4 regions of the Mesorhizobium sp. P3_A10 genome follow, and region 1 is predicted to be linked to each of the others. Evidence: predicted binding sites of a transcription regulator. Region 1 holds the regulator's gene; each other region holds the start of a gene.
The links. Region 1 encodes PhoB, which activates phosphate uptake and scavenging genes when phosphate is short. Its sites were predicted from a motif close to TGTCATNNANCTGTCAT; they were not measured.
Positions count from the first base shown of each region.

Region 1 (7,414 bases):
TCATGAACACCTTCATGGTCACCCAGCGCGTGTTGATGCCGGCAAGTTCGGCTGCCTCCGGATTGCCGCCGATGGCGAAGACATAGCGGCCGAAACGGGTGCGCTTGGTGATGAAGGTCATGATGATGCCGACAGTCACCGCCATCAGCACCGGTATGGCTATGCCATGCGCGATGAACAGCCCGCCTTCGGGAAGGGTGATGCCGTTCTGCTGCGCATACTGGCGCACGATGCCGATCGGCCACGGATAGGAATTGGCGATCCAGACGGCGCCGAGGATGGCCGCGCAAGCGACCACGCCAAGCAAGGTCTCAGCCCAGACGGGGCGCAGCGGAAAGGCGAACCGCTTGCGCTGCGACCGGCCGTTGAGCAGCGCGAAGGCGACAGCAGCACAGGCGACGACGCCGACGATCCAGCTGGCGGTGGCGCCGATCGAGCCGCGTGGTCCGCCGCCCATCAGCTGGAAGGTGGCGTCGAGCGGCGCGACCGTGCGCCCGCTGGTGATCAGCCATGCCATGCCGCGCCAGACCAGCAGGCCGCCCAGCGTCACGATGAAAGCCGGAACCTCCATATAGGCGATGATGAAGCCCTGGAACGCGCCGATCAGCAGACCAAGCACCACGCCGGCAACCAGCGCGATGATCCAGAGCCAGGGATTTCCAAGCTGGAAGCCGATGACGCGAATAAGGAACTCGGCCTGCGCCACGCCCATGATCATGCCGATCACGCCTTCGACGGAGCCGACCGAAAGGTCGATGTTGCGCATGACGATGACCAGCACCATGCCGGTCGCCATGATCGCGACCGAGGAGGTCTGCACCGACAGGTTCCACAGATTGCGCGGCGTCAGGAAAAGCCCGCCCGACAGGATGTGTATGCCGACCCAGATGACCAGCAGCGCACCGACCATGCCGAGCATGCGCGTGTCGAGTTCGGTAGCCTTGAGAAACCGCCCGATCGCGCTGAGTTCGGATGCACGTGCGCGGTCCGCTGCAGTGCTGGCGACCGGCTGATTAGAGGTCGTGTCGGTCATGCTATCCTCCCACCGGTTTGCCGTCTGGCGCGGATGCCGGAACATGGATGCTATTTGCTTTCCGCGGTCATTTGAAGCGGAAAGCCCCTTGAGAAACGCCGCGGCTTTTGGGCCGCGGCGCCGAGATTTGGAACCGGTAGCGGTTCGATTTTAGTTGCAGGCCGCAACGCTGCCGGCAGTGACGCCGGCGCAGACTTCGTCCTTCTTGATCCAGCCGGCGTCGATGACGACGTTGAGGTTGTCCTTGGTGATGGCGACCGGGGTCAGGAACAGCGACTTGACGGTGTTGCCGCCAGGCGTCGTGAAGTCCTTGGCGCCGGCAATGTCGCCGGTCTTCTTGCCGTCGGCCAGCTGCGAGGCGATCTCGGCGGCGTTCTTGCCGAGTTCGCGCGCGTCCTTCCACACCGACACGGTCTGCGTGCCAAGTGCGATGCGGTTCAGCGCGGCGTGGTCGCCGTCCTGGCCCGACACCGGTACGGTTCCGGCCAGGCCCTGCGCCGTCAGCGCGGCGACGACGCCGCCGGCGGTGCCGTCATTGGCTGCAACCACCGCATCGACCTTGTTGTCGTTGGCGGTCAGGAACTGTTCCATGTTCTTCTGGGCGTTGGCGGGCAGCCAGCCGTCCGTGTAGGCCTCACCGACATTCTTGATCTTGCCGCCGTCGATGGCTTCCTTGAGCACTTCCATGGAGCCGGCGAACAGGAAATCGGCGTTCGGATCGGCACCCGAGCCCTTGATGAAGACGTAGTTGCCTTCCGGCTTGGCCTTGAACACTTCGCGGGCCTGCATGCGGCCGACTTCCTTGTTGTCGAAGGTCAGGTAGAAGACATCCTTGTTCTCGATCAGACGGTCATAGCCGACGACCGGAATGCCTTCGTCCAGCGCCTTCTGCACCGCCGGGCCGATTGCCGATGCATCCTGCGCAAGGATGATCAGCGCGTTGGCGCCCTGCGAAATCAGGCTCTCGACATCGGTCAGCTGCTTGCCGGGATTGGACTGCGCATCGGCGGAGATGTACTTGTCGCCGGCGGCCTCGATCGCCGTCTTCATCGCCGCTTCGTCGGTCTTCCAACGCTCTTCCTGGAAATTCGACCACGAGACGCCAATGACCTTGTCCTTCGCCTGTGCGACCGACGCCAACGTCAACGACATGGCGACACCCGCCAGCATGGCGACTGCAAATTTCTTCATGATATCCTCCCTAAATCGCGCGCAGCGCGACAAACTGGCCCGAAGGCCGGCACAAAGGCTCTATTTTTTCGAGCCTCGAAAAAATACTGATCCAACGCCGGAGCGCTGTCAACATCGATTCTGATTGATTTTGATGTGTCGCTGACTTTTTTTCGAGGCTCGCAATAAATAATGACAGTGCTGCCGGCTTCTGCCAATATTTGGCTGGTGTCACCGACTGCCTTCAATATCATGAGAGGCCGCGACGACGACCGGGAGGAAAGCAGAAAGATGTCGGTTGGTATCCGCCACGACGATTTGCGCCGCCGCAACCGGGCGATGGTGCTCTCGGCCGTGCGCCGCGCCGGCCAGCCCTCTCGGACCGAGATCGCGGCGACCACCGGCCTCAGCCATTCGACCATATCGGCGATCTCCTCGGCCCTGATCACGGAAGGCATCCTCGCCGAGAGCAAGGCCAGCGAACCGGTCTCGCTGAAACGTGGACGGCCGCAAGTCGGTCTCGGGCTCAATCCGGAAGCCGCCGCGGTGATGACCGTGGTGCTGTCGCTGAATTTCCTCTCCGTCGCCGTCATCGACTATGCCGGCCAGGTGGTTGCCGAGGAACAGCGCCGGCTGGACACGCTGACCACGCCGCGCGACGAGCTGATCGGCGAATGCACGGCAATCGTGCGGCGCCGGCTCGAGGATCCCGACCTCGACACCCACAGCGTCGCCCGCATCGCCATGGGCATCCAGGGCATCACCGATTCGCACGCCCGCGCCATGCTTTGGTCGCCGATCACGCCGCAGACCGACATCGCCTTCGCCGACATACTAGAAGGCGAATTCGGCATTCCCGCCACCATGGAAAACGACTGCAACATGATGGCGGTGGCACTGCAGTGGCGCGATCCGGTCCGCTACCGCGACGATTTCATCGCCATCTTGCTGTCGCACGGCATAGGCATGGGCCTGGTGCTGAAGGGCGAGCTGTTCACCGGCACCCATTCCTCGGGCGGCGAATTCGGCCACATGATCCATCGGCCGGGCGGCGCGCTCTGCCGCTGCGGGCGGCGTGGCTGCGTCGAGGCCTATGCCGGCAACTACGCCATCTGGCGCAACGCCAGGCAACTGGGCGAAGACGCCGAGCCGGTCGCTGATGTCAGCGACGCCGACATGCGGGCGCTCGCCACCGCGGCACGCGAGAAGGACGGGCCGGAGCGCGAGGCCTACCGCAAGGCCGGCGAAGCACTCGGTTTCGGCCTCGGCAGCCTGTTTGCACTGATCGATCCCGCACCCGTCGCCATGGTCGGCGTCAGCGCCGCCGCCTTCGACCTTATCGAACCGGCGCTGCGCGAGGCCATCGCCCAGACCGCCGGCGGCCAGCATTCGAAATCGATCTCCTTCGACACCGAGCCGAACGAATTGCCGCTGATCCGCGAAGGCTGCGCGATGCGGGCACTGAGCTTCGTCGACCAGGAGATTTTCGCGCCGGGCGGGCAGGCAAAGGCGGGCGCCATCGGGAAAGACGTGGCCTAAAATCGAAATGTCGGATCGCGACGTGGGATGGGTTGAGATTCAGGTCAGCCCGGGAACCACTCCACGGTGGCCCGAGCGAGCGCTCCTTAGCAAACTATTATCCGCATACCAGAGCTTCGTACAAACCGATAGACGAAGAGCAATGCAATGCTAGATTGCAGGCCACCATAGCCATATAAAAGAACGTGGTAGAATGTTCAATCACACGACAGCGGTATATCGGACTGGTCTACAGCAACCAGGCTTCCTCAAAAGCTAGATCAGATATCGTCCGGCACTTTTCTTGATCTCCGTGTTGCTATTGCTTGGCGGCACCGCCGCCGCCCAACACCCTGGTCCAGGCTGCCCGGTTGGCCAATTGATAGATGCCAGAGAAGCATGGGGGAAATTCACCTCCAATGATGAGGCGACGGGATTTGCCAGACGTAAGTTCCTAGCCCTTGGCGCGGAAGAGTTCACAAAATGGCTATCGTGCCAGAGCTTTGAAGTGAGCGTTAGTCCCGGCCGAGGAACGACGACGAATATTCAAGCAAGCTTTATGCCACTAAGAAAAGACGAAGGTCTTTGGGTGCCTAGTGGAGCTTACTACTGGCTATTCCCACCAGGCCGTCACTCCATAGAAGCGCATATCGAAAAGGGACGATTGATAGACATTATTGCTATCGCAGAGAGCGAATAGGGAGAAAAAACGATCCGGCGATCCGCAAGTTGTACCTCTCAGTCACTCAGATATCGGTCGCATTTTTTTCAACATCAAGCCGGACGAATGCGCTGACCACTTCAACGACACTGGATATGCTTCCGTCGAAACTGAAGGCTTTAGTCTTCGCGGATCGCGTATCCGGCACCGCGAATGGTGCGGATGACGTCAGGCATGCGGCCATTGTTGACCGCCTTGCGTAAGCGCCCGACATGCACATCCACCGTGCGCTCGTCGATGTAGATCGTCTCGCCCCAGACATTGTCGAGCAGTTGGCTGCGCGAGAACACCCGGCCGGGGTGCCGCATCATGAATTCGAGCAGCCGGAATTCGGTCGGCCCGAGCCGGATTTCGCTCTTCTTGCGATAGACCCGGTGCGATTCGCGATCGAGCACGATGTCGCCGACCTTGAGCACGCTGGACAGCACTTCCGGTTTGGCGCGGCGCAGCAGCGCCTTCACCCTCGCCATGAACTCCGGCGTCGAAAACGGCTTGACCAGATAATCGTCGGCGCCGGTCGACAGGCCGCGCACGCGGTCGCTCTCCTCGCCGCGCGCGGTCAGCATGATGATCGGCAGCCGCTCTGTTTCGGGCCGCATCCTGAGGCGCCGGCAAAGTTCGATGCCGGAAACCGCCGGCACCATCCAGTCCAGCACCAGAAGGTCGGGCACGTTTTCCTGCAAACGGATCTCGGCCTCGTCGCCGCGCGTCACCACCTCGACCTGGTAACCTTCGGATTCGAGATTGTAGCGGAGAAGCACGCCCAGCGGCTCCTCGTCCTCCACCACCATGATGCGTGGCGCGATCATCGACTGGTCACCTTTGTCGTCATGCCGCCGGCGCGGACATCGCCGTCTCGTCCTGCTTCGGCCGATTGGCGGGCAGTTGCGAGCCGGTCAAAACATAGTACGCATTTTCGGCGATGTTGGTCACGTGGTCGCCGATGCGTTCGAGGTTCTTGGCGCAGAACAACAGATGCGTGCACGCGGTGATGTTGCGCGGGTCTTCCATCATGTAGGTCAACAGCTCGCGAAACACCGAGGTGTATTTGACGTCGATGCGCTCGTCGTCGTTTCTGAGCTTGGCGAGTGCTGCCGCATCGGCGGCGGCATATTCCTCGACCACCCCTTGCACCTGGATGAGCACCAGCTGAGCCATCGCATCGATGGAATGCGACAGGTCACGCGGCGTGACGCTGAGGCCGACGGTGCCGACGCGCTTGGCGATGTTCTTGGCGAGGTCGCCGATGCGCTCAAGGTCGCCGGCCATGCGGATCGAGCCGACCACTGCGCGCAGATCGTTGGCCATCGGCTGGCGCTTGGCGATCAGCGTGATGGCGCGGTCGTCCAGCTCGCGCTGGCGCGCATCCATGATGGCGTCGTCGGAGACGACGCGCTGCGCCAATGCGTTGTCCGAAGTGAGCAGCGCCTTGGTCGAGCCGCTGACCATCGAGCCGGCGAGGTCGCCCATGTCGCGGATCAGCTTGCTGATCTGCCCCAGCTCTTCATCGAAAGATGCGACGGTATGTTCACCCATGATCCTAGTCCTCGTGCCTGAAACTTCGCTGCCGGAACCGCTCAGCCGAACCGGCCGGTGATGTAGTCCTGGGTGCGCTTGTCGTCGGGGTTTGTGAACATCTTATCGGTGGCGCCCTCCTCGACGAGGTAGCCGAGATGGAACATCGCCGTGCGCTGCGACACGCGCGCCGCCTGCTGCATAGAGTGGGTGACGATGACGATCGTGTAGTTCTGGCGCAGTTCGTCGATCAGCTCCTCGACACGAGCGGTGGCGATCGGATCGAGAGCCGAACAGGGCTCGTCCATCAGGATCACCTCGGGCGACACGGCGATAGCGCGGGCGATGCACAGACGCTGCTGCTGGCCGCCGGAAAGGCCAGTGCCGGGTTCCTGCAAGCGGTCCTTGACCTCGTTCCAGATCGCCGCCTTCTTCAGGCTCGACTCGACGATCTGATCCATGTCGGCCTTGCGCTTGGCCAGTCCGTGGATGCGCGGGCCGTAGGCGACGTTCTCGTAGATCGACTTCGGAAACGGATTGGGCTTCTGGAACACCATGCCAACGCGGGCTCTCAGTTCGACGACGTCGATGCTCTTGTCGTAGATGTCCTCTTCGTCCAGCGTGATCTTGCCGGTCACCCGTGCCGAATCGATGGTGTCGTTCATGCGGTTGAGGCAGCGCAGGAATGTGGACTTGCCGCAGCCCGAAGGGCCGATCAGCGCCGTCACCTGGTTGAGGCGCACGTCGAGATTGACGTCGAACAACGCCTGCTTCTCGCCGTAGAACGCGCCGACCTTGTCGCCGCGCATTTTGATCACTTCGTTCGACTTGGCGTTCATTTTATCGCCCACAGCGTTTTCAAGGGACTGTTCGGTCATGATGTTCATACCAAAATGCCTTTTTTCTACCAGCGCCGCTCGAACCGACGCCGAAGCACGATCGCGGTGATGTTCATGGCCATGAGGAAGACCAGCAGGATGATGATGGCGCCGGACATGCGCTCGACGAAGGCGCGTTCGGCCTCGTTCGCCCACAGGTAGATCTGCACCGGCAGCGCCGTCGACGGATCGAACGGTGTCTTCGGATAGTCGGCGACGAAGGCGACCATGCCGATCAAGAGCAGCGGCGCGGTTTCGCCGAGCGCGCGCGCCAGGCCGATGATGGTGCCGGTGAGAATGCCGGGAGCGGCAAGCGGCAGGATATGCTGGAACACCATCTGCATCTTCGAGGCGCCAAGACCAAGCGCTGCCGCGCGGATCGAAGGCGGCACGGCGGCAAGTGCCGCGCGCGTCGCGATGATGATCGTCGGCAGCGTCATCAGCGTCAGCACCAGGCCGCCGACAAAAGCGGCGGAACGCGGCATGCCGAGGAAATTGATGAAGACGGCAAGGCCGAGCAGGCCGAAGACGATCGACGGCACCGCGGCCAGATTGTTGATGTTGACCTCGATCAGATCG
Region 1 is NZ_JBFUFZ010000007.1:114,497-121,910, reverse strand. It holds gene AC1DXU_RS24355 (sugar ABC transporter permease) at 1-1,033, opposite strand, end outside; gene xylF (D-xylose ABC transporter substrate-binding protein) at 1,184-2,224, opposite strand; gene AC1DXU_RS24345 (ROK family protein) at 2,495-3,742, shown strand; gene AC1DXU_RS24340 (hypothetical protein) at 4,026-4,421, shown strand; gene phoB (phosphate regulon transcriptional regulator PhoB) at 4,562-5,251, opposite strand; gene phoU (phosphate signaling complex protein PhoU) at 5,271-5,978, opposite strand; gene pstB (phosphate ABC transporter ATP-binding protein PstB) at 6,020-6,844, opposite strand; gene pstA (phosphate ABC transporter permease PstA) at 6,862-7,414, opposite strand, start outside.

Region 2 (7,414 bases), on a different contig from region 1:
GCCGGGGCAGACACCACATATATCAGGTGATTAGGTCCGCCGCACGAAATCTAGTTATTTCCCGACTACAATTACCTCATGCGCTGACTCGGTGACAAGAGTCCGAAGTGCAACACGAATCGGTTTTTTAGGTTTTCCCCAACTTGCCCGGTCGCTTATGAGCCGGCGTCTCGTCGGGGGTGCTTGCCGCGCGCCTTTGCACGACGTTTTCGTTGACTTCATGGCCGAAAAACACGATAAGCCGCAAAGGCCGCCGCTTGGGCGGCTTTTTTGATTTTCCGGTTCCGGAGACGCATATAATGAGCGGTTCGGCGCTTTTCGAGACCTTTGCTCGCGCACCCCTGGCTTTCGACCACGGGGAAGGCACCTGGCTGGTCACTGACAAGGGCGAGCGATATCTCGATTTTGCCGGCGGCATCGCCGTGAATTCGCTCGGCCACAGCCATCCGCACCTGGTCGCCGCGCTCACCGAGCAGGCAGCCAAGCTCTGGCACGTCTCCAACCTCTACGAGATTCCGGCGCAGAGCAGGCTCGGCGAACGGCTGGCCGACGCGACTTTCGCCGACAAGGTGTTCTTCACCAATTCCGGCGCCGAGGCGCTGGAATGCGCCATCAAGACGGCGCGGCGCTATCAATTCGTCAACGGCCATCCCGAGCGCTTCCGCGTCATCACCTTCGAAGGCGCCTTCCATGGCCGCACCCTGGCGACCATCGCCGCCGGCGGCCAGTATAAATACCTGGAAGGCTTTGGCCCCAAGGTCGAAGGTTTCGACCAGGTCGGCTTCGACGACATCGACGCCGCCGAAAAGGCGATCACGCCGGAGACAGCGGCGATCCTGATCGAGCCGGTGCAAGGCGAGGGCGGTATCCGCCCGGTGCCGACGCAGTCGCTGAAGCGGCTGCGGCAGCTGTGCGAACAGCACGGCCTGCTGCTGATCTTCGACGAGGTCCAGTGCGGCATCGGCCGCACCGGAAAGCTGTTCGCGCATGAATGGTCGGGCGTCACCCCTGACCTGATGGCGATTGCCAAGGGTATCGGCGGTGGCTTCCCGATGGGCGCCTGCCTTGCCACCGACGAGGCCGCGGTCGGCATGACCGCAGGCGTGCACGGGACAACGTTCGGCGGCAATCCGCTGGCCATGGCCGTCGGCAACGCCGTGCTCGACGTGGTGCTGGAAGACGGCTTCCTCGAGGACGTCCAGCGCAAGGCGCTGCTGATGAAACAGGGGCTGGCGGCTGTTGCCGACGAATTTCCCGATGTCATCGAAGGCATCAGGGGCACCGGGCTGATGCTCGGCCTCAAATGCGCGATGCCCAACACCAAGGTCAACATGGCGCTGCGCGACCAGTATTTGCTGGCGGTGCCGGCCGGCGACAACGTCATTCGCCTGCTGCCGCCACTCACCGTCACCGACGCCGAGATCCACGAGGCGCTCGACCGCATCCGCGCCGGTGCCCGGGGCCTGGCGGATGCCATCGCCGCGGCTGCCGCGAAGTAATCCCGGAACCATTCCTGATGTCACTTCGCCATTTCACCGATCTTTCCGCCGTTTCCGAAGGCGACCTGCGCTTCATGCTGGACGATGCGGTGCTGCGAAAGGCCAGGCTCAAGGCCGGCGAGCGGACCAGGCCGCTCGAAGGCAAGGTGCTGGCGATGATCTTCGACAAGCCGTCGACGCGCACGCGCGTGTCGTTCGACGTCGGCATGCGCCAGCTCGGCGGCGAGACCATCATGCTGACCGGGACCGAGATGCAGCTCGGCCGCTCCGAAACCATCGCCGACACCGCCAAGGTGCTGTCGCGCTATGTCGATGCGATCATGATCCGCACCACCTCGCATGAGCGGCTGCTGGAGCTGACCGAGAACGCGACCATCCCCGTCATCAACGGGCTGACCGACGACACACATCCCTGTCAGCTGATGGCCGACATCATGACCTTCGAGGAACATCGCGGTCCGGTGGCCGGCAAGACCATCGCCTGGACCGGCGACGGCAACAATGTGCTGCATTCACTGCTCGAGGCCTCGGCGCGGTTCAGCTTCAACCTGAATGTCGCCGTGCCCGAAGGCAGCGAGCCGGCGCAGAAGCACATCGACTGGTCGAAGGCAAATGGCGGCAAGCTCAGCTTCACCCGCTCGCCCGAGGAAGCCGTCGATCAGGCCGATTGCATCGTCACCGACTGCTGGGTGTCGATGGGCCAGGAGCATCGCGCCCGCGGCCACAATGTCTTCTCGCCCTATCAGGTCAATGCGGCTCTGATGGCGAAGGCCAAGCCGGACGCCCTGTTCATGCACTGCTTGCCGGCGCATCGCGGTGAGGAAGTTACCGACGAGGTCATCGACGGGCCGCATTCGGTGGTGTTCGACGAGGCCGAGAACAGGCTTCATGCCCAGAAGGCGGTGCTCGCCTGGTGTCTTGGCGCTTGAAGTGTCTTGGCGCTTGAAGTGTCTGGGCGCCTGAGGTGTCTGGGCGCTTGATCTGCGGGGGCGCGATCCCTATTTGCGCCGCATCACGCAAATCAAGCGCGTTTGGACGCATGTGCCCCTCCGGGCCGCATGGCCGCGCCCTGGAGCTTTGTCATGTTGGAAACCTATGAAGTGACTGAACATCACCCCAAACTCGGCGAATTCGGCTATGCCGGCGACGATCATGTCGTGCCCTTCGAGGTCGGCCCGCTCGACGTGCGCGGCCGCACGGTCCAGCTCGGGCCGATGCTCGACGCCATCCTCAGCCGCCACGACTATCCCGAGCCGGTCGCCCGCCTGCTGGCCGAAGCCTGTGTGCTGACGGTGCTGCTTGGCACCTCGCTCAAGTTCGAGGGCAAGTTCATCCTGCAGACCCGCACTGACGGGCCGGTCGACATGCTGGTGGCGGATTTTTCCACGCCCTCGGCGCTGCGGGCCTATGCGCGCTTCGATGCCGACCGGCTGCAAGCCTTGATCGCTGCCGGCGAAACGTCGCAGCAGACGTTGCTTGGCAGCGGCGTTTTGGCGCTGACCATCGACCAGGGCGCTCACACGCAGCGCTATCAGGGCATCGTCCAGCTTGACGGCGAGACGCTGGAAGACGCCGCGCGCACCTATTTCCGCCAGTCGGAGCAGATCCCGACCGATCTCCGGCTTTCAGTGGCCAAGCTTCTGACGCCGGGCCCCGGCGGCGCCCGCGAGCAATGGCGCGCCGGTGGAATCCTGGCGCAGTTCCTGCCGCAATCGCCCGAGCGCATGCGCGTGCCCGACATTTCGGGCGGCGACGGCGATCCGCGCGACATCACGCATGAACCGGCCGACAATTCCTGGCAGGAACTAGTGGCGCTGCTCGGCACCATCGAGCCGACCGAACTGATCGACCCGACGATCGGCGCCGAGCGGCTGCTCTACCGGCTGTTCCACGAGCACGGCGTGCGCGTCTTCGCCGGCGTTCCGGTCGCCGACCAGTGCTCATGCTCGCGCGACAAGATCCGCGGCATCCTCGAAGGGTTCTCCGCACAGGAGATCAAGGACTCGACCGAGGATGGCGGCATCCACGTCGCCTGCGAGTTCTGCTCGAAGCAGTATGACTTCGACCCGGCGGAGTTTGCAGCGGCGCAGTAAGATCTCTTCCTTCTCCCCGTTCTACGGGGAGAAGGTGCCCGAAGGGCGGATGAGGGGCAGCGCGACGCTGGCGCATAGTCTCCGCGTCACTCAGTCATATCCACAAGAAGTCTCCGGAGGTCGGCGCCGCCCCTCATTGCCCTGCCGGGCATTTCTCCCCGTATAAAGACGGGGAGAAAGACGCTAATTCACCGTCCGCCTTGTCCCCGGCAGATCCAGCGAAAACGCCGGGATGGCGATGTCGAATGTCTCGCCCCGCTTGTTGCGCATGGTGTAGTGGCCGACCATGATGCCGGACGGCGTCGAGAGCGGGCAGCCGGACGTGTATTGATAGCTGTCGCCGGGGTTGAGTTCGGGCTGGTCGCCGACGACGCCGGCGCCGCGCACTTCCTCGACCCGGCCGGTGCCGTCGGTGATGTGCCAATAGCGCGACAAAAGCTGCACGAAATCGTCCGACTGGTTGTCGATGGTTATCTGATAGCCCCAGACATAGCGGTTCTCCGAGGGATCTGAGCGATCCTCCAGATAGAACGGCCTGACCTGCACTTCGATGTTGCGCGTTACGGCGCGGTACATGGGCTACTCCAAGGCGATGTGAGCGGAACTGTCGGCGCTCTCCCCGGCCCGGTCAACGACCTCAAGCGCAGGTGCCGCCAAACAATGTCATTTAAGTGACACATGACAATGATGGTGTGCCCGGACTATGTGCGGGCGACTCAAGCGCTCTGTCGAACTGTTGAAAGCGGCCATTCGCGGTCGGCTTTTCCCGGAGTGATCAGATCTCGATGGAACTGACAGTCATAGCTGCTGCCCTGCTTTCGATAGCCCTGCTTCTTTCAAACCTCGCCGGCATCCTGCTTGCTTCATTCAAGCTGAGACGGCCGCGCACCCTTGCGCCGCCTGCCGGCAAGGCACCGGGGGTTTCGATCGTGGTGCCGGCGCGTGGCGTCGAACCGTTTACCGAGGAGACCCTGGCACGCGCCTTCTCGCTCGACTGGCCGCGCTATGAGCTCCTTTTCTGCGTCGCCCACGCCGACGATCCGGTGGTCAAGCTGATAAACAGGGCGATCGCCCGGTTTCCTGAGATACCGGCCCGCTTGCTGTTTGGCGACGACCGCATCAGCGCCAATCCAAAACTCAACAATTGCGTCAAGGGTTGGGAAGCGGCGCGCCACCACTGGGTCATCCTTGCCGATTCCAACGTGCTGATGCCGCGAGACTATGTCCAGCATCTGCTGGCGGCATGGCGCGACGGCACCGGCCTTGTCTGCTCGACGCCGATCGGCTCGCGTCCGGACGGGTTCTGGGCGGAGGTCGAATGCGCTTTCCTCAACACGCTGCAGGCACGCTGGCAATATACCGGCGACGCGCTTGGCCTCGGCTTTGCCCAGGGCAAGAGCATGCTGTGGAACAAGCCGATGCTCGACGCCAATGGCGGCATCCGCGCGCTGGCCGCCGAGATCGCCGAGGACGCCGCTGCTACCAAGCTGGTCAATGGGCTCGGGCTGCGCGTCAACCTTGTCGCCTCGCCCTTCGAGCAGCCGCTTGGCCAGCGCAAATTCGACGAAATCTGGTCACGCCAGGCGCGTTGGGCGCGCCTGCGCCGCGTCACCTTCCCGTTGTTCTTCGCACCCGAGATCCTGACCGGCGCGGCTGTGCCGCTGGTGCTGGCATTGTTGGCGGCGGCGGGCGCCGGCCTCAGCCTGCCGGCAACCACTGTCGCTGTGCTCGCACTCGCCTACCTGCCGGAATGCGCCCTGGCCTGGGCCAAGGGCTGGTACCTGTCGCTGCGCATGATCCCGGCGCTGATGGCGCGCGACGTGATGCTTCCCGCCCTTTGGGTGCGCGGCTGGCTGGGCGGCGCCGTCGACTGGCGCGGCAACGCGATGACCATCGGCACCAAGGCGGCCGAACTGGAAGAGACGCCGTCGGGCGCCTGAGCACCCGCGCCTTGTCGTATCCGGCGACGCCTATTTGGCCGACTTGAGCGCCTGTTCGATGTCCGCCAGCAGATCGTCGACATCCTCGAGACCGACCGACAGCCGGAGCGTTCCCGGCCCGATGCCGAGTTCGGCACGCGCCTCGTCGCTCAGATTCTTGTGCGTCGTCGTCGCCGGATGGGTGATCAGGCTCTTGGCATCGCCGAGATTGTTGGAGATCAGCACGATGTTGAGCGCGTTCTGCAAGGCGAACGCCGCCTGCTTGCCGCCCTTGACGTCGAGGCAGATCAGCGTCGAGCCGCCCAACATCTGCTTCTTGACGACATCAGCCTGCGGATGGTCGGCGCGGCCCGGATAGATGACGCGGGCGATTTCCGGCCGCTCAGCCAGGAAATCAGCGATCTTGCCGGCACTTTCGGTCTGCTGGCGCACCCGCAGCGGCAGCGTCTCCAGGCCTTTCAGCAGCGTCCAGGCGTTGAACGGCGACAGGCTGGGACCGGTGTGGCGGAAATAGTCGTGCAAATTCTCGTCGATCCACTTCTTGTCCGACAGGATGATGCCGCCCAGGCACCGCCCCTGGCCGTCAATGTGCTTGGTCGCGGAGTAGACGACGATGTGGGCGCCGAGCTGCAGCGGCTTCTGCTGCAGAGGCGTGGCAAAGACATTGTCGACGATCAGCCGTGCGCCGATCGAAGTGGCAAGTGCTGCGACCGCGGCGATGTCGACCACTTCCAGCGTCGGATTGGTCGGGCTTTCCAGGAAGAACAGTTTGGTGTTCGGCCTCACCGCCTTTTCCCAATTGGCGATGTCGGTGCCGTCGACCAGTGTCGCCTCGATGCCGTATTTCGGCGCCAGCGTCTCGATCACCCAGCGGCAGGAACCGAACAGCGCGCGCGCCGCTACGATATGGTCGCCGGCCTTGGCGCTGCACAGAAGCGCTGCCGTCACCGCCGCCATGCCGGAGGCCGTGGCGCGCGCGTCTTCGGCACCTTCCAGCGCGCACATGCGCTTTTCGAACATGTCGACCGTCGGGTTGGCGTAGCGCGAATAGATGAAACCCGGCTCTTCGCCCTTGAAGCGGGCTTCGGCTGCCTGCGCCGTCTCATAGACATAGCCCTGGGTGAGGTACATCGCCTCGGACGTTTCGCCGAATTGGGAACGCAGCGTTCCCGCATGTACGAGTGCCGTCTGAGGCTTCCAGTTACGCTTCTTGGTGCTCATCGCTTTTGTTCCAGACACAAAAAAACCGGCCGCGAAAGTCGCAACCGGTCCATACGGCCTTGCGGCCCGACGGTCCTTTAGCGACTTGTTTAACGTGGCTGCAAGCCGACCGGCCAAATCACCACGGGATAACGACCCTTTAGACCTGCACCGCGCTTGCGTCAATTCCCGGCTTGATTAAGAGGTTTGTACCAAGCAGGTTCCGCAAAAGTGTTCCACGGTTTTGCGGCAAGAACCTGCGGCAAGAAAATCGTCTGGCCTAGGAGCAGAGCCTTGCGGCAGACAGGCATTCTTCCCGATCAGGACATCTCGGCGCTGTTCCAGTCCGGTGCGCTGAAGTCGCCGCGTGCGCTCGATGTCGACCAGATCCAGCCGGCCAGCCTCGATCTCAGGCTGGGCGCAAAGGCCTGGCGGGTGCGCGCTTCCTTTCTGCCCGGGCCGAGCCACAAGGTCGCCGAAAAGCTCGACCGGCTGAAACTGCACGAGATCGATCTCGCCGAAGGGGCGGTGCTTGAAACCGGCTGCGTCTATATCGTGCCGCTGCTCGAAAGCCTGACGCTGCCTGCCAACATTTCCGCATCGGCCAACCCCAAGAGTTCGACCGGACGGCTCGACATCTTCACCCGGGTGATGACCGATCGCGGCCATGAGTTCGACAAGA
Region 2 is NZ_JBFUFZ010000005.1:251,904-259,317, reverse strand. It holds gene AC1DXU_RS20620 (acetylornithine transaminase) at 300-1,499, shown strand; gene argF (ornithine carbamoyltransferase) at 1,517-2,428, shown strand; gene AC1DXU_RS20610 (Hsp33 family molecular chaperone) at 2,558-3,592, shown strand; gene apaG (Co2+/Mg2+ efflux protein ApaG) at 3,776-4,168, opposite strand; gene AC1DXU_RS20600 (ceramide glucosyltransferase) at 4,378-5,532, shown strand; gene AC1DXU_RS20595 (O-succinylhomoserine sulfhydrylase) at 5,563-6,753, opposite strand; SAM riboswitch at 6,811-6,888, opposite strand; gene AC1DXU_RS20590 (2'-deoxycytidine 5'-triphosphate deaminase) at 7,027-7,414, shown strand, end outside.
Region 2: AC1DXU_RS20600 (ceramide glucosyltransferase) is a predicted target of PhoB. The motif match lies at 4,254-4,270, and genes of this name have one in related genera.

Region 3 (7,414 bases), on a different contig from region 1:
GCCCGCGAAAACGCCGGCAAGATGGAAGACAAGCGGGAGGCCGCGGAATGACCGCCCAACAAGCCGAAATCGCCACCTACAACTTCGCCTATCTCGACGAACAGACCAAGCGGATGATCCGTCGCGCGATCCTCAAGGGCATCGCCATCCCCGGCTATCAGGTGCCGTTCGCCTCGCGCGAAATGCCGATGCCTTATGGCTGGGGCACTGGCGGCGTGCAGGTCACCGCTTCGATCATCGGGCCGGACGACGTGCTGAAGGTCATCGACCAGGGCGCCGACGACACCACCAATGCGGTCTCCATCCGCGCCTTCTTCAAGAAGGTCGCCAATGTTGCTGTCACCACCGATACCGCCAGCGCCACCATCATCCAGACCCGCCACCGCATCCCCGAACATCCGCTCAGTGCCGGCCAGGTATTGGTCTACCAAGTGCCGATCCCCGAGCCGCTGCGCTTCCTCGAGCCGCGCGAGACCGAAACGCGCAAGATGCATGCGCTGGAGGAATACGGCCTCATGCATGTGAAGCTCTACGAGGACATCGCCAGGCACGGTCGCATCGCCACCACCTATGCCTATCCGGTGAAGGTCGAGGGCCGCTATGTGATTGACCCGTCGCCGACGCCGAAATTCGACAATCCGAAGATGCACCAGTCACCGGCGCTGCAATTGTTCGGCGCCGGCCGCGAAAAACGCATTTATGCGTTGCCGCCTTTCACTGACGTCGTCAGCCTCGACTTCGAGGACCACCCTTTCGAGGTGCAGACCTTCGACCAGCCTTGCGCGCTGTGCGCGGCCGAGAATGTCTATCTCGACGAGGTCATTCTCGACGACCATGGCGGCCACATGTTCGTCTGCTCCGACACCGACCACTGCGAGAAACGCCGCGAAGAGGGCCATCGCGGTCACCTCTCACCCGAGATGATGGAGCCGGCAGAGTGACCGACGAACCGCTGCTGCGCGTTTCAGCGCTATCCAAATTCTACGGCTCGCGCGTCGGCTGCGAGAACGTCACCTTCGACCTCTGGCCGGGCGAAGTGCTGGCAGTGGTCGGCGAGTCCGGCTCCGGCAAGACGACGCTGCTCAACTGCCTGTCGACGCGGCTGCTGCCCTCTTCCGGCACCGCCAGCTACCGCATGCGCGACGGCCAGTTCCGCGAGCTCTACCGGATGAGCGAAGCCGAGCGCCGCTTCCTGATGCGCACCGACTGGGGCTTTGTCCACCAGAACCCTGCGGATGGCCTGCGCATGACGGTGTCGGCTGGCGCCAATGTCGGTGAGCGGCTGATGGCGGTCGGCGACCGCCACTACGGCAGGATCCGCGCCACGGCTGTCGACTGGCTATCGCGCGTCGAGATCGACGAGGACCGCATCGACGACGAGCCGCGCGCCTTCTCCGGCGGCATGCGCCAGCGCCTGCAGATCGCCCGCAACCTCGTCACCGGGCCGCGGCTGGTGTTCATGGACGAGCCGACCGGCGGCCTCGACGTTTCGGTGCAGGCGCGCCTGCTCGATTTGTTGCGCGGCCTCGTCACCGATCTCGGCCTCGCCGCCATCGTCGTCACTCACGACCTCGCCGCGGCGCGGCTTTTGTCGCAGCGCATGATGGTGATGAAGGACGGGCGTGTCGTCGAAAGCGGCCTCACCGACCGCGTCCTCGACGACCCGCGTGCGCCTTACACCCAACTCCTCGTTTCCTCGATTTTGCAGGTCTAGCCGCATGATCACGAAAAGTGGAAGCCGGTTTTCGGACCAGATCATGCGGCAAAGCAAAGGACTGTAACCATGCCGACGCCTCTTGTGGTTGCCGATGTCGCAAAAAGCTTCACCATGCATCTGCGCGACGGTATCAAACTGCCTGTCGTTGCCGGCGTGTCGTTCTCGATCCGGGCCGGCGAATGCGCCGTGCTTGGCGGCCCCTCCGGCGCCGGCAAGAGCTCGATCCTGAAAATGCTCTACGGCAACTATGCAGTCGACGAAGGTCAGATCATCGTCCAGCACGATGCCGGCCTCATCGATCTCGCAATCGCCAGCCCGCGCACCGTGCTTGCCGTACGCCGGCAAACGATCGGCTATGTCAGCCAGTTTCTGCGCACCGTGCCGCGCGTCTCCGCACTCGATGTCGTCGCCGAACCGCTGGTCGAGCGCGGCGAGGAGCGCGAGGCGGCCAGAGGCAAGGCACGCGCTTTGCTGGCGCAGCTCAATTTGCCTGAAAAACTCTGGGCGCTGCCGCCGGCAACGTTTTCCGGCGGCGAGCAGCAGCGCGTCAACATCGCGCGCGGCTTCATCACCGAACATCCGATCCTGCTGCTCGACGAGCCGACCGCCTCCCTCGACGCCAGGAACCGCGACGTGGTGATCGCGCTGATTGCCCAGAAGAAAGCGGCGGGCGTCGCTCTGCTCGGCATCTTCCACGACCACGACGTGCGCGAAGCGGTGGCCGACCGCATCATCGACGTGACCAATTTCGCTGCCGGAAAAATCGCCGCATGAGCAGGAAACTGTCGGAAGCGCCGCTGGTCCACGAGACGGCGCAGGTCGAGAATTCGAAGCTTGGCCGCTGGACCGAGATCGCCGACCGCAGCCGTGTCTCGGAGAGCATCCTCGGCGACTATTCCTACATGATGCAGGACTGCGCCGTCTGGTGCACGACCATCGGCAAGTTTTCCAACATCGCGGCCAGCGTGCGCATCAACGCCACCAACCATCCGACCTGGCGGCCGACGCTGCACCATTTCACCTACCGTGCCTCGGATTATTGGGACGACGCAGAACACGAGAGCGAATTCTTCGCCCAGCGTCGGGCCAGGCGCGTCACCATCGGCCATGATACCTGGCTCGGCCATGGCTCGACCATCCTGCCCGGTGTCACCGTTGGCGATGGCGCGGCGGTCGGCGCCGGCGCTGTGGTATCGAAGGATGTGGCGCCCTACACCATCGTCGGCGGCGTGCCGGCCAAGCCGATCCGCGAGCGCTTCGACCGCCGCACCGCCGAGCGCTACCAGGCGCTCGCCTGGTGGGATTGGGATCACGCCCGGCTACGTGCCGCCCTCGACGATTTTCGCACGCTTGAGGCTGAGGCCTTTCTGGAGAAGTACGGCTGACATTGCCGCCTTCACATATGTGTCATCGCCACCGACGGGCACGCCCGTTTCATACCCTTGACACATGACTCGGACAGGAGGCGATCTTCCCAGGAGATCGCAATGCTCGACACCGTCAAACCCTCGCTCGCCGGATTCCTCGAAGGCACCAACCCCAACCCTCCAGTGCATCTCGGCACGCGCTACGACAGTGCAGGCAACTTCCTGTTCGAGCCCGGCAACACCGTGGTCAGCCATCTCGAAAACGGCTCGCCTTCCGAAGCGGTGGTTGTCGAGGTGCGGGAACGGATGCGAGCGATGCCGGACGCCGACCGGCTGGCCTTCACGCCCGTCTCCAGCCTGCATATGACGCTGTTCCAGGGCATCATCGAACATCGCCGCCGGCTTCCCTATTGGCCTGGCGACGTGCCCCTCGACACCAGCATCGACGACATGACCCGCCTTTACCTGAACCGGCTAAATGGCTTCGAAGGCCGTGGCGCGTTCAAGGTCAAGGTCGTCGATGTCGTGCCGACCGGCCTGACCGTTGCCGGCGCCACGGACGAAGACAGGGCCGTCATGCGTGCCTGGCGCGATGCGCTGTCGGCGCCGTTCGGCTACCGGCACCCCGACCACGACACCTATGTGTTTCACATCACCTTCGCCTACCAGATCCGGCGCCTTGCCGACGAAAGGGCGGCTGCATGGCAAGACTTGTTCGATGATTGCCTTTCGCTCTTTACCCGGCACGCGCCGGTGATCGAGTTGCGACCGCCGGCATTCTGCAGCTTCAGCGACATGAAGCATTTCGAGGAGTTGTTGATCCTGGGCTGATCGATCCGGATCGATCGCTGATGCCGCGCCTGTGGGCGGTAACAAAACTGACATCAATCCGACACCGCAGGTTCATGGCACTGCGCTAGCGAGGGTTAACAGACCTTCAAACTGCGACTGGACCGGAACCTGCTCATGTCAGCAAGCTCAGCCACGCTTGAAATCCGCGGTGTTACCCGCCGATTTGGCAAGAACACCGCCGTCAGCGTGGTCGACCTGTCGATCCCGCAGGGTCAGATGGTCGGCATTATCGGTCGCTCGGGCGCCGGCAAATCGACCCTTCTTCGTATGATCAATCGTCTCATCGACCCCAGCCAGGGGTCGATTTTTTTTGACGGCGCCGAAGTTTCCAGCCTGCGCGGTTCGCCGTTGCGGCGCTGGCAGCGCGATTGCGCCATGATTTTCCAGCAGTTCAACCTAGTGCCGCGCCTCGACGTGCTGACCAATGTTCTGCTCGGCAAGCTCAATCACCGTTCGACCCTGACCAACCTGTTCGGTGTCTTCTCGCGCAGCGAATGCGCCGAGGCGGTCGCCGCCCTCGAGCGGCTCGACATCGCCCGCACCGCGCTGCAGCCGGCCGGCACGCTTTCCGGTGGCCAGCAGCAGCGCGTCGCCATCGCCCGCGCCATGATGCAGCAGCCGAAGGTGATCCTCGCCGACGAACCGATCGCCTCGCTCGATCCGCTCAACGCCAAGGTGGTGATGGATTCGCTGCAGGACATCAATCTGCGTGAAGGCATCACCGTCGTCACCAATCTGCACACGCTGGACACCGCGCGCAGCTATTGCAACCGCATCATCGGCATGGCCGCTGGCAAGGTCGTGTTCGACGGCCCGCCCGAAGACCTCAACCGCGAAGCCGTGCGTCTGGTCTACGGCGCTGACGCCAACGGCGCCGAGATCTCCGAGGCCATCACCTCCACCAGCATCGCCTACAAGCAAAAGATCGCCGCATCCGCCAGCCCGCTCGAGCCCGCATTCCCGGGATACTGAGATCGGCCAGGATCGCCAGCCAGCGTCAAAGGCACCTGTCAAAATTCGAACGCACCCGGCGCGACGCCGGGACCAACAGGAGAGACATCAAATGTTCAGGAAGATGGTTTTTGGCGCCGTTTCATTGTTCGCCATCGCGGCGAGCGCCGCTCACGCCGCCGATATCAAGGAATTCCGCGTCGGCATCCTTGGCGGCGAGAACGAAACCGACCGGCTGCGCAACTACCAGTGCCTCGCCGATCATCTGAAGACCGAATTCGGCTTCGAAAAAGTGTCGCTGTTCCCGGCTGCCGACTATGATGGCGTCATCCAGGGCCTGCTTGGCGGCACGCTCGATTTCGCCGAGCTTGGTGCTTCCGGCTACGCCAGTATCGCTCTCAAGGACCCGAAGGCGGTCACCCCGATCCTCACCACCCAGCAGACCGACGGCGCCACCGGCTATTATTCGATCGGCCTGGCGCTCAAGACATCCGGCATCACCGACATCAAGTCGGCCAAGGGCAAGAAGCTCGGCTACGCCGATCCGGACTCGACCTCGGGCTACCTGATCCCGCTCACCCAGATCCCCAAGACCACCGGCGCTTCCAACGAAGCCTTTTTCGCCTCCACGCAGTTCAATGGCGGCCATGAGAACAACATCCTCGCCGTCCGCGACGGCAAGGTCGACGTTGCGGTTGACGATTCCTCGGGCATCGGCGACTTCAAGAACGGCTACACCTCCGGCACCTTCCACAAGGAAGTCGCCAAGGGCGCCGTCGACCCCAACGACTTCGTCGAAGTCTGGCGCTCCGGCCTGATCCCGAACGGCCCGCTGGTCGTTCGCACCGAGCTCGGTGCCGACATGACCGCCAAGCTCGCCAACTTCTTCACGCAGCTGCCCAAGAAGGACAAGGCCTGCTTCGAAGGCGTCGAAGGCGGCGATTTCACCGGCTACGTGCCGGTGAAGCCGGACTTCTACAACGTGATCGTCGAAGCCCGTAAAGCCGCGATCGGCGGCTGACGGCATCAGGAAAAAGGGCGGCGTCCTCCAGCGCCGCCCTTTTTGCATGTTCCGGTCATGACCATTTCATCGACAATCCATTCAGACGCGACCCGCCGCATGGCTGACGCCTGGCGGCGCCAGACGTCCTTGCGCCGGCTATACACCGCCATCGGCATCGGCCTGCTGCTCGTCGCCATGCTCGGCACCATGTGGTTCGCCGACGAAGCCAATGCCGGCCACTTCTGGGACCGGCTGCCGCACATACTGGACTTCCTCAGCTGGCTCATCCCCAAGGACTGGAACGATGTCTGGCGGGCGCTGTTCGACGTCGCCTCTCCGCATGACACCGGCACCCAGGAATTCAATTTCCCGCTTGGCCGCGTCTATGTCTGGGGCGGTTTTTACATCCCCGAATATTTCGAGCTGATGCTGACCACGGTCAACACCGCATTGGTCGCCACCTTCATCGGCTTCATCTTTGCCGTGCCGTTCTCCTTCATCGCGGCGCGCAATCTGACGCCGAGCCCAGCGCTCAGGCTCGTCGTCAAGCGCTTCATGGAACTGCTGCGCGCCTTTCCGGAGATTGTCATTGCGGGCCTGTTCGCGGCAATCGTCTCGGTCGGCCCGGTCGCCGCCATCATCGCCATCGGCTTGCATTCGATCGGCGCGCTCGGCAAGCTGTTCTACGAGATCAACGAGAACATCGACATGCGCGCCGAAGAGGGCCTGAGGGCGGTCGGCGCCAACTGGTTCGAGCGCGTGCGTTTCGCCGCGCTGCCGCAAGTGCTGCCCAATTTCATGTCGTATACGCTGCTCCGGATCGAGATCAACGTCCGCATCTCGACCATCATCGGCGCCGTCGGCGGCGGCGGCATCGGCGAGGAGCTGAAGCTTTCCATCTCGCGTGGCTTCGGCGCCAAGACGCTGGCGCTGGTGCTGCTGCTGTTCACCACCATCTTCATCGTCGACCAGTTCTCCGCCTGGCTGCGCCGCAAGCTGGTCGGCGAGCAGGCTTTCATGATGGGGGCCTGACCATGGCCACGATGACCGCCGACGAGATGCTGTCGATCGAGCAGCGCTTCCCGCAGGTGTTCCAGCGGCCTCTGTACAGGCGCTTCGGCCCGCTGTTCCTGTTCGCCGGTATCCTGCTCTATCTCGTCTATGCCTTGTGGTTCTTCAGCCTGCCGCAAGTGCTGAAGGAATCTCATTGGGAGCGCTTGCCGCTCTTCTTGACGCAGTGGATCAGCTACGATTTGCAGCCGGAATTCCGCCTCGACCAGCCTGAGATCACGCCCAAATACCCGCGTTTCTCCGCACTTGGCGAGAATCCCAACCCGGACTGGGTGATCACCAACGCGGACGGTTCCTTCACCATCCTGATCGACGGCACGACGAAATCCGTTACCTTCGACAAGACCAAGGCCACGATTGTTGCCAATGGCCTGACAGTGCCGGTGGCGCTGACCAGCGGCAAGCCGGTGATTTCGGGCCCGGTGCCCGACTGGATCACCGTGCATGACGACG
Region 3 is NZ_JBFUFZ010000008.1:86,668-94,081, reverse strand. It holds gene AC1DXU_RS26220 (carbon-phosphorus lyase complex subunit) at 1-51, shown strand, start outside; gene AC1DXU_RS26215 (alpha-D-ribose 1-methylphosphonate 5-phosphate C-P-lyase PhnJ) at 48-941, shown strand; gene phnK (phosphonate C-P lyase system protein PhnK) at 938-1,714, shown strand; gene phnL (phosphonate C-P lyase system protein PhnL) at 1,784-2,491, shown strand; gene AC1DXU_RS26200 (DapH/DapD/GlmU-related protein) at 2,488-3,102, shown strand; gene AC1DXU_RS26195 (DUF1868 domain-containing protein) at 3,205-3,915, shown strand; gene phnC (phosphonate ABC transporter ATP-binding protein) at 4,051-4,908, shown strand; gene phnD (phosphonate ABC transporter substrate-binding protein) at 5,000-5,908, shown strand; gene phnE (phosphonate ABC transporter, permease protein PhnE) at 5,966-6,922, shown strand; gene phnE (phosphonate ABC transporter, permease protein PhnE) at 6,925-7,414, shown strand, end outside.
Region 3: phnC (phosphonate ABC transporter ATP-binding protein) is a predicted target of PhoB. The motif match lies at 3,964-3,980, and genes of this name have one in related genera.

Region 4 (7,414 bases), on a different contig from region 1:
CGGCGAGCCTGAGCGGGTGCTTGCGCGCATAGAGCACGACGAGGATGGCGATCACGCTCACCGTCTGGCCGATCAGCGTCGAGGTGGCCGAACCGGCAATGCCGAGTTCGGGGAAGGGGCCGATGCCGCGGATGAGCAGCGGGTTCAAGACGATGTCGAGCACGACGGCGAGCGCCATGAAAAAGAACGGCGTGCGCGAATCGCCGGCGCCGCGCAGCACCGTCATGACGAAGGACAACAGGTTCATCATCGGAACGGCAACGAAGATGATGCGCAGATAGGAGCGGGCGAGCGGCAGCGCGTCGGCCGGCGTGCCCAGCGTGTTGAGGATGGCGTCGACCCAGATCCAACCGCAGACCGCGAACACCACCGAGACGGCGAAGAAAAAAGTGGCGCTGGTGCCGACGATGCGGCGGGCCTCGGCCAGGTCGCGGGCACCGACCGACTGCGCCACCAGGATGGTCGCCGCCATGCCGATGCCGAACACCGTGCCGAGGATCAGAAACAGCACTAGATTGGCGTTGGACGTCGCGGTCAGCGCGGATTCACCGAGGAAGCGGCCGACCCAGACGGCGTTGATCGAGCCGTTCAGCGATTGCAGCACGTTGGAGCCGAGCACCGGCAGGGCGAACAAAAGCAGCGTGCGTGGGATCGGGCCGCTGGTCAGGTCGCCGGTGCGCCGGCGCGAGGGCATTTTTTCGTCCATGGCGGGCACTCGGCGAAGGCTTGTCTCAAGTCCGGTGGGCGATGATTGCCGATTTAACGAGACAGGCCGATCCGGTGCCGGAAAATCCCGCTTGGCGTGCTGTGAGCTAATCATGTTCTCAAAGCCTGCGGAATGGGATATTGGTCGTCGCGGCGTGGGGCCGCATTCTTGCGATATCCAATGGACAAGCCGGGGGGATAATGTCTGACAATCCGCTGCTTTTTGAGCGCCTGAACCGGCGCGCGTTTCTCGGTGCATCCGCTATCGGCGCGGCCTCGGTCGCGCTTTCGGCATGCACCACGACGGAAGTGGTGACGCCACCAACACCCGCTCCGGCGCCCGAACCGGCTTTGGGCGATGCCGCAAGCATGTATGCGGCGCGCACCGACGAGGGCTTTGCGCTGCCGGCCATCCCGATATCCAAGCTCGATCCGAAGTTCGTGCGCCAGATCGTGGACGATCCGACCGGAGAAAAGCCCGGCACCATCGTTGTCGATACGTCGGAGCATTTCCTCTATCTGGTGCGCGACGGCGGCAAGGCGATGCGCTACGGCGTCAGCCTCGGCAAGGCCGGTTTCGGCTGGACTGGCAACGCTGTCGTCCAGGCGCGCAAGAAGTGGCCGGTCTGGACGCCGCCGCCGGAAATGATCCAGCGCCGGCCGGAACTGGCGAAGTACAAGGATGGCATGCCGCCGGGACCGCAGAGCCCGCTAGGCGCCCGGGCGCTCTATCTGTTCCGCGACGGCAAGGACACGATGTACCGGCTGCACGGCACGCCGGAATGGGATTCCATCGGCAAGAACGCGTCGTCCGGCTGCGTGCGCTTCATGAACCAGGACATCATCGACCTCTACAGCCGCGTCAACGGCGTCACGCAGGTCTTCGTGCGGCCGAACCTGTCGGCGGCCGGCAAGATCACGGCCGTGTCGAACAAGACCGCCGAGCCGATCGATGCGGGCGTGCCAAGGGATGCGGAAATCCTGAAGTAAGGGCCCTCACGCCATCGCTGATCGTCGCAGTTTGAAGGCGGACGCGTTCGGCGCGTCCGCCTTTTTCGTATGCGCCTACTTCTTGGCGAGGCCGGGAAGCGTGACCTGATAGACCAGGAACATGGTGTCGACATCGGCGCCGTCCTCGGCCTTGTAGGGCGCGCCGACCTGGAAGCCGTCCTGGGTGAGGAAGTCGTTGTCGTTGGCGACGAACAGGAAATAATCGTCGGGCAGTTTCGGATCGAGCACGCTGACCACCGACATCGCCTCCCACTTCTCCGAGAGGTTGTTCTTGTCGTTGGGCGCGCCATTGTGCAGGCCGAAGCGGCCGAGCTCGCCCTTGTCGTTGATGTCGATGAACGGCGTCAGCTTGGCCGGCGTCACCGAGGGGTCGAGCACGCCCTTGGGCGCCACCGGCTTGTCGGCAGCGTCGAAGGCGCCGCCAGCAATGTCGGTTGCGGCGGAGAGATCGACGATGTTGATCAGGCGCAGAAGCGAGGTGTCGCCCTTCACCCCCTGGCCGTTATTGCTGTCGCGCGTGATCATCAAGAACGTCTGGTCGGACAGCGCCACGATCTCGCTTTGCGCGGCGATCTTGGTCTTGCCCTTGGCGTCGGTGAACACCGGCAGCGGCACGATGTATTCGTGCGCCAGTTTCAGATGGGCGAGGTCGGAGGCGTCATAGACCAGGGCGCGGGTGTTCTGGCGCGTCGAGCCGGAATCGCCGCCATCCTGGCGCGGTGCCGATTGCAGCACGGCGATGAGGAACTTGCCGTCCGGCGTCAGCGCCATGCCTTCGAGACCCTGGTTGTTCTGTCGGCCGGTATCGGGATCTTTTGGATCGGGCTCGGCCGCACCAGGCCCCGGATTGTCGGAGGCGAAGTTCGGCGCGCCATGGCGCATCGGCACCAGGGCCGCCGGTGGCTGCGTGGCCGACAGAAGGTGTCCGTCGGCGGAGAAGCGATAGATGTTGGGACCGTATTCGTCGGAGATGAACATGGTGCCGTCGGGCAGCCGCGCGATCGCCTCGTTGTCGAGCGCAAGCTTGCCGTTGGCTTCGGGCAGGATCGGCAGGTCGCCACTTGCCGCGCGCACGCCGTTGAGCGGGTCGAGGCCGGTGGCGTCAGCACCCTTGTCGTCGGTCAAAAGCATGGTGTCGGCGAGCGTCGCCTTGACGCCGGTCTGTTCCTGTCCGGCGGCAGGCGCGGCACCGGGTGCTACCGGCGCAAACTCGATGCCGATCGTGTTAAGGCGCGGCCGGTAGTCGGTGGTGCCGACGACATTGTAGCCGCGATCCGGCAGCAGCCACAGCGAGCCCTTGTAGCCGTCGGCGCCATGCGTCCAGCCAGCGGTGTCGATCGACATGCCGGAGCCGGAGCCGAAAGTCTCGCCGAACTTGTCCTTCAGGCTGGCCGGGATGCGGCCGACGCCGACCAGACCCTTGTTGACGAGGCCGCCAACGGTGGCGGTGCCGTCGGCCAGCGCCGGCGTCAAGGCGGTGAATAGCGCCAGCGCGACGCCGAGCGACAGGGTTCGGTGCAGATTTTTCATGATTATCCTCTTTGCGACAAAGCCGGAGCGGCCGAAACCCGAAAGCGCTCCACGTCGCATCGGACGATGCCGCGAGCCCTCGTTCGACAAGCGGTCTAGGACGCGAAGATGATAGTTGCGTGACAGGGGCGGCACTCGCCTGCGGTCGGAACCATTCTCCGTTCTGATCCGTTGCAACGAAGCCCAGGTGCCGCTTCGCTTGATCGGCCGGGCTATGGGATCAGGAAGGGACAAAATGGGTTTCGATCAGTATCACGAGCCACCGGAAGAGTTGTCGCAGAAGGTGCGGACCTTTGCCCGCATGATCACTTCGCTGATCGAGGAGGCGGAGGCGATCGGCTGGTACGAACAGCGCATGTCGGTGGAAAAAGACCCTCAGGCCAAGGCGATCATGAAGAACGCGCAGAGCGAGGAGTTCAAGCATTTCGGCATGGATCTGGAATTCCTGCTGCGCCAGAAGAAGGACTGGCGGGCGGAACTGAAGGAAATCCTGTTCACGACGGGCGATATCGTCAAGGCCGGCGAGAGGGGCGAGAAGAAGGCGGATTGAGGGCTAATAGTGAACCAAGGGCCACTTTGGTCGGTGTGATCAGGCAGAACCCGCGACAGCAGTTTCGGCCGCAAGCACTCTGGTTCCTATCTGAGCGACTTCGTGCAAGGCAGCGAAACCAAAGCCTTCGTTTGATGACTGTTCTTGCAACGTCCCTACAACCTCATTGATCCGTTCGATCTGCTTTTCGTTGATGAGCGGACTTTCCGACGACGGAGAAAACAAAATCATCTCATGTCGCCGTGGCTCAAATAGGCCACCATCCTTGTCACGTCGAACCTTCAGATCGAACATCTTCCGCTTAATGCGATCGACAACATGAGCTGGGGCTGAAGGCGCAAGAGTGGCGAAATTAGCGACGAGTTGAGAGCCACTGTAGTCGATGCTAATTCCAGCGATACCGGACGATGTGCGCCTGCGACGTCGCAGTCGTATCTCCTCGCTGAAATATCCTGCGAGTGCAGGGTTCACCGAGTTAACGTGGTCGAGAACCAGCGCGGGTAAACGGTCCGCAAGAGCCGTCTCCTGATCCTGATTGTCTCCTTGCATGTCATCGACCGCTTCTGGATGAAATTTATACAGTGATGAGAGCGCCGACATCCACATTCGACCGATTTGCTGCAGACTCTGTGCCTCACCTTCTGAAACTTCGCCTAAGTTCACTCCTGAAAAAACCAAAGCGCCAGGCCTGAGCGCATCGGGGCCTTTCTCCGAAAGGGATTCCTGCAACTCATCCAACGCAACTTGCGCTGCGAAAATAGCGGTTTCGGCAGCGCGCCCGTAGAGGCAACTTAGGCGTCGCATTTCATTGGCCTGTTCAATATGAAATCCGCTATCGCCAGCGACGGCGACCGCAACGACAAGCCGCTCGGGAGAGTGCAGAATTGGTGAAAGAAATACCGGTGCCCAGCGAGCGCGCACTGACGCCTTTGGTTGCGGGAAGGTCGAGGGATTTAGCATATTGTCAAACCATTTGATTTATGCCGAGCGACTGCGCAGCCAAGCGAGGAACGTGCGGACACCTTCCTCTCAAGAACGCCAACACGGCATGTAGATCTGCTCCACTCAATAAATCTTCCATGTGGTTGGCGGTTGCGACGTCCGGTAAATCCAATCTTGCGGCGGCAGTCTCGATATTTGCAGCTTCCGAAGCCGTTTCTGCACGTCGCTTATTGTCCAACATAGGTGTCAACCATTCATTGAGACGGCTATCAAGCATTCTGTCCGGGAGCGCGAGGTCGCTTGGAGTCCAACTCGGGCCGGTAAAGCAGTGGCCATGATCAATCAACCAGACCTCCTGGTCGCCCGAAAAAAGCACATTGCCCCAGTGCCGATCGATATTCGCGACGAGCGCATCGAAACCGTACAAACTCCCAAGGTCGCGCCAGGCGGCGAGGCGCTCAAGAATCTTTCTGCCGCCTCCCTGATTGTACAACATTGCTACCTGAGGCTGTGCGACGTCGATGCTCGCGTAAACCAGCCGTCCGTCACCTTCTTTGCAGCAAGACGATCATTACCGGCCCAAGCGAGAACTGGCGCCGGGATTGGAAGGCCAAGCAGCAAGCCAACCGCGGCGCTCATCACTTCATTCGCGAGTTCTTTCGTTTCGAGATCTTTGATGATCGCGGTCTGAACCCCAAATTCTGTAAATACCGCACCACGGTATGTGTCGTTTATATTTCCGTTTTTGAACGGAGTTGCGCCAGCTAGAACACGTCCAAGCCTTACAACCGACGTCGCGTTCGAAGACATGATCCTCTCCAATCACCCCTCTGGAGCGATAGGGTCAGTTCTTTTTCTCGCCGTGCTTGATTATAAGCTCGGAAAGTTCTTTCCAAGACACTCTGTGATGCGCTTTCTTTGCTCCCTTGGCATAAAAGTCGACTGAGCCTTTGCTGAATCGAAATTCCCCTAGTTTATCATTGTCTTGTTCAACATCGATTATGAGATCCTTCTTGAGGACCTCAACAGCAGGCATCTGAGAAATTGTAAGCTTAGTAGCCATTTACCCCTCCCTTTATTGCTGCAAAATGCGCTCCACAGCTGCTATAAGCAAGCTCCCTCGCAAGAGGAAAGTTAGAAATGTGTTGGCAGGTCAAGGCATGTCACCAGCCAACCCCCACTCCCTTTCAGCCATGATCAATCGCTATCCCTTGCCACCAGCTCCAATGGCCAGACCTCGCGGATGATGCGCGGGCCGTCCGGGCCGGCGAAGGCCGGGATCGAGGCCAGCAGAATTTCGGCGAGCCTTTGGCCCATCGGCTCCAGCGCCGGGCGGAAGGCGGTCAGCGCTGGCGAGAAATAGCGACAGAGCGGCGTGTCGACGATGACGGTCACCGCCATGTCGTGGCCGGGCTTGATGCCCATCTCGGCCAGCGCCTTGCAGCCGCCAAGCGCCATCGCGTCATTGTTGAAGATGATGGCGGTCGGCTTGGAGCGCATGACCTGCGGTGTCACTTCGTAGCCGCCGGCCTCGTTGATGAAGCCAGAGGCGATCAGGGCGGGGTCGACCTCGATGCCATGCCGCCGCAGGGCCTTGCGATAGCCGTCGAGAAACAGATAGCCGAAATTGAGGTCAAGCGACGGGCGGATGGCTGCGATGCGGCGGTGGCCGCGCGCCACCAGCCGGTCGACCGCCTCGGCACCGGCCTTTTCGAAGTCGAGGTCGAGAGACGGGTAGGACTTGGCGCCGGAGCGGCTGCGGCCGAGCGTGGCGAAGGGGAAGCCGGCCTGGGTCAGGTAATCGATGCGCTCGTCCTCGCGCCGCGTCCAGGCCAGCACCACAGCATCGGCCCGGCGCGTTTCGACGACACGGCGCAGACGCTCCGACTGATAGTCGCCGGGCGCGCCCATCACCACAGTCAGGTCGAGCCCGCTCTCAGCCAGTTTGGCCTGCAGCCCGATCAGGAACGGAATGAAGAACGGCTCGCCATATTGCTGGTCGCCCGGATGCGGTTGCAGCATGAAGGCGATCGAATGGGTGGCGCCCTGGCGCAGACTGCGGCCGGACTGGTTCGGCGAATAGTTCAGCGTCTTGGCCGCCGCCAGCACGCGCTGACGCGTATCGGCATTGACGTCGGCGCGGCCGTTCAGCGCCCGCGATACGGTGCCGATCGAAATGTTCAGGTGCCGTGCAAGGTCGTGAATGCTGGACGCCAAAGGACAGTTCTCCCCCAACCCTCGCTATCACCGGCGGCCGCTCAGGCCAAGGCGATAAGACGATTTTTACGAACGGGCGATTGACATTCTACGCCATCGGGTGTGTTCTCGTAAACGTTTACGGAAAAACGTTTACGGTCAAGCCGTGAATGCCGTGAAGACCGGTCTGGAGGGGCCGAGAGGGAGGAGTGCTGGATGATCAACGTCGTCCTGGTCGGTTGCGGAGCTATGAGCAAGGCCTGGCTTGATGCAGCCAGGCAGATTGCCGGGCTCGCCATTGTCGGCCTTGTCGACCTTGACGCCGACAGGGCGAAGGCGAGGGCGCGCGAATACGACCTTGCCGGTGCCGTCATCGGCACCAGCCTCGACGCGGTGCTCGACCAGACCCGACCCGATGCTGTCTTCGATGTGGTTGTTCCCGCCGCGCGACGCGACGTTGCATTCTCCGCCTTTGCCCAT
Region 4 is NZ_JBFUFZ010000001.1:228,350-235,763, reverse strand. It holds partial or broken gene AC1DXU_RS01165 (MATE family efflux transporter) at 197-694, opposite strand; gene AC1DXU_RS01160 (L,D-transpeptidase) at 907-1,695, shown strand; gene AC1DXU_RS01155 (esterase-like activity of phytase family protein) at 1,771-3,246, opposite strand; gene AC1DXU_RS01150 (ferritin family protein) at 3,482-3,796, shown strand; gene AC1DXU_RS01145 (hypothetical protein) at 3,836-4,756, opposite strand; gene AC1DXU_RS01140 (hypothetical protein) at 4,761-5,231, opposite strand; gene AC1DXU_RS01135 (hypothetical protein) at 5,237-5,548, opposite strand; gene AC1DXU_RS01130 (hypothetical protein) at 5,583-5,801, opposite strand; gene AC1DXU_RS01125 (LacI family DNA-binding transcriptional regulator) at 5,936-6,955, opposite strand; gene AC1DXU_RS01120 (Gfo/Idh/MocA family protein) at 7,151-7,414, shown strand, end outside.
Region 4: AC1DXU_RS01155 (esterase-like activity of phytase family protein) is a predicted target of PhoB. The motif match lies at 3,355-3,371, and genes of this name have one in related genera.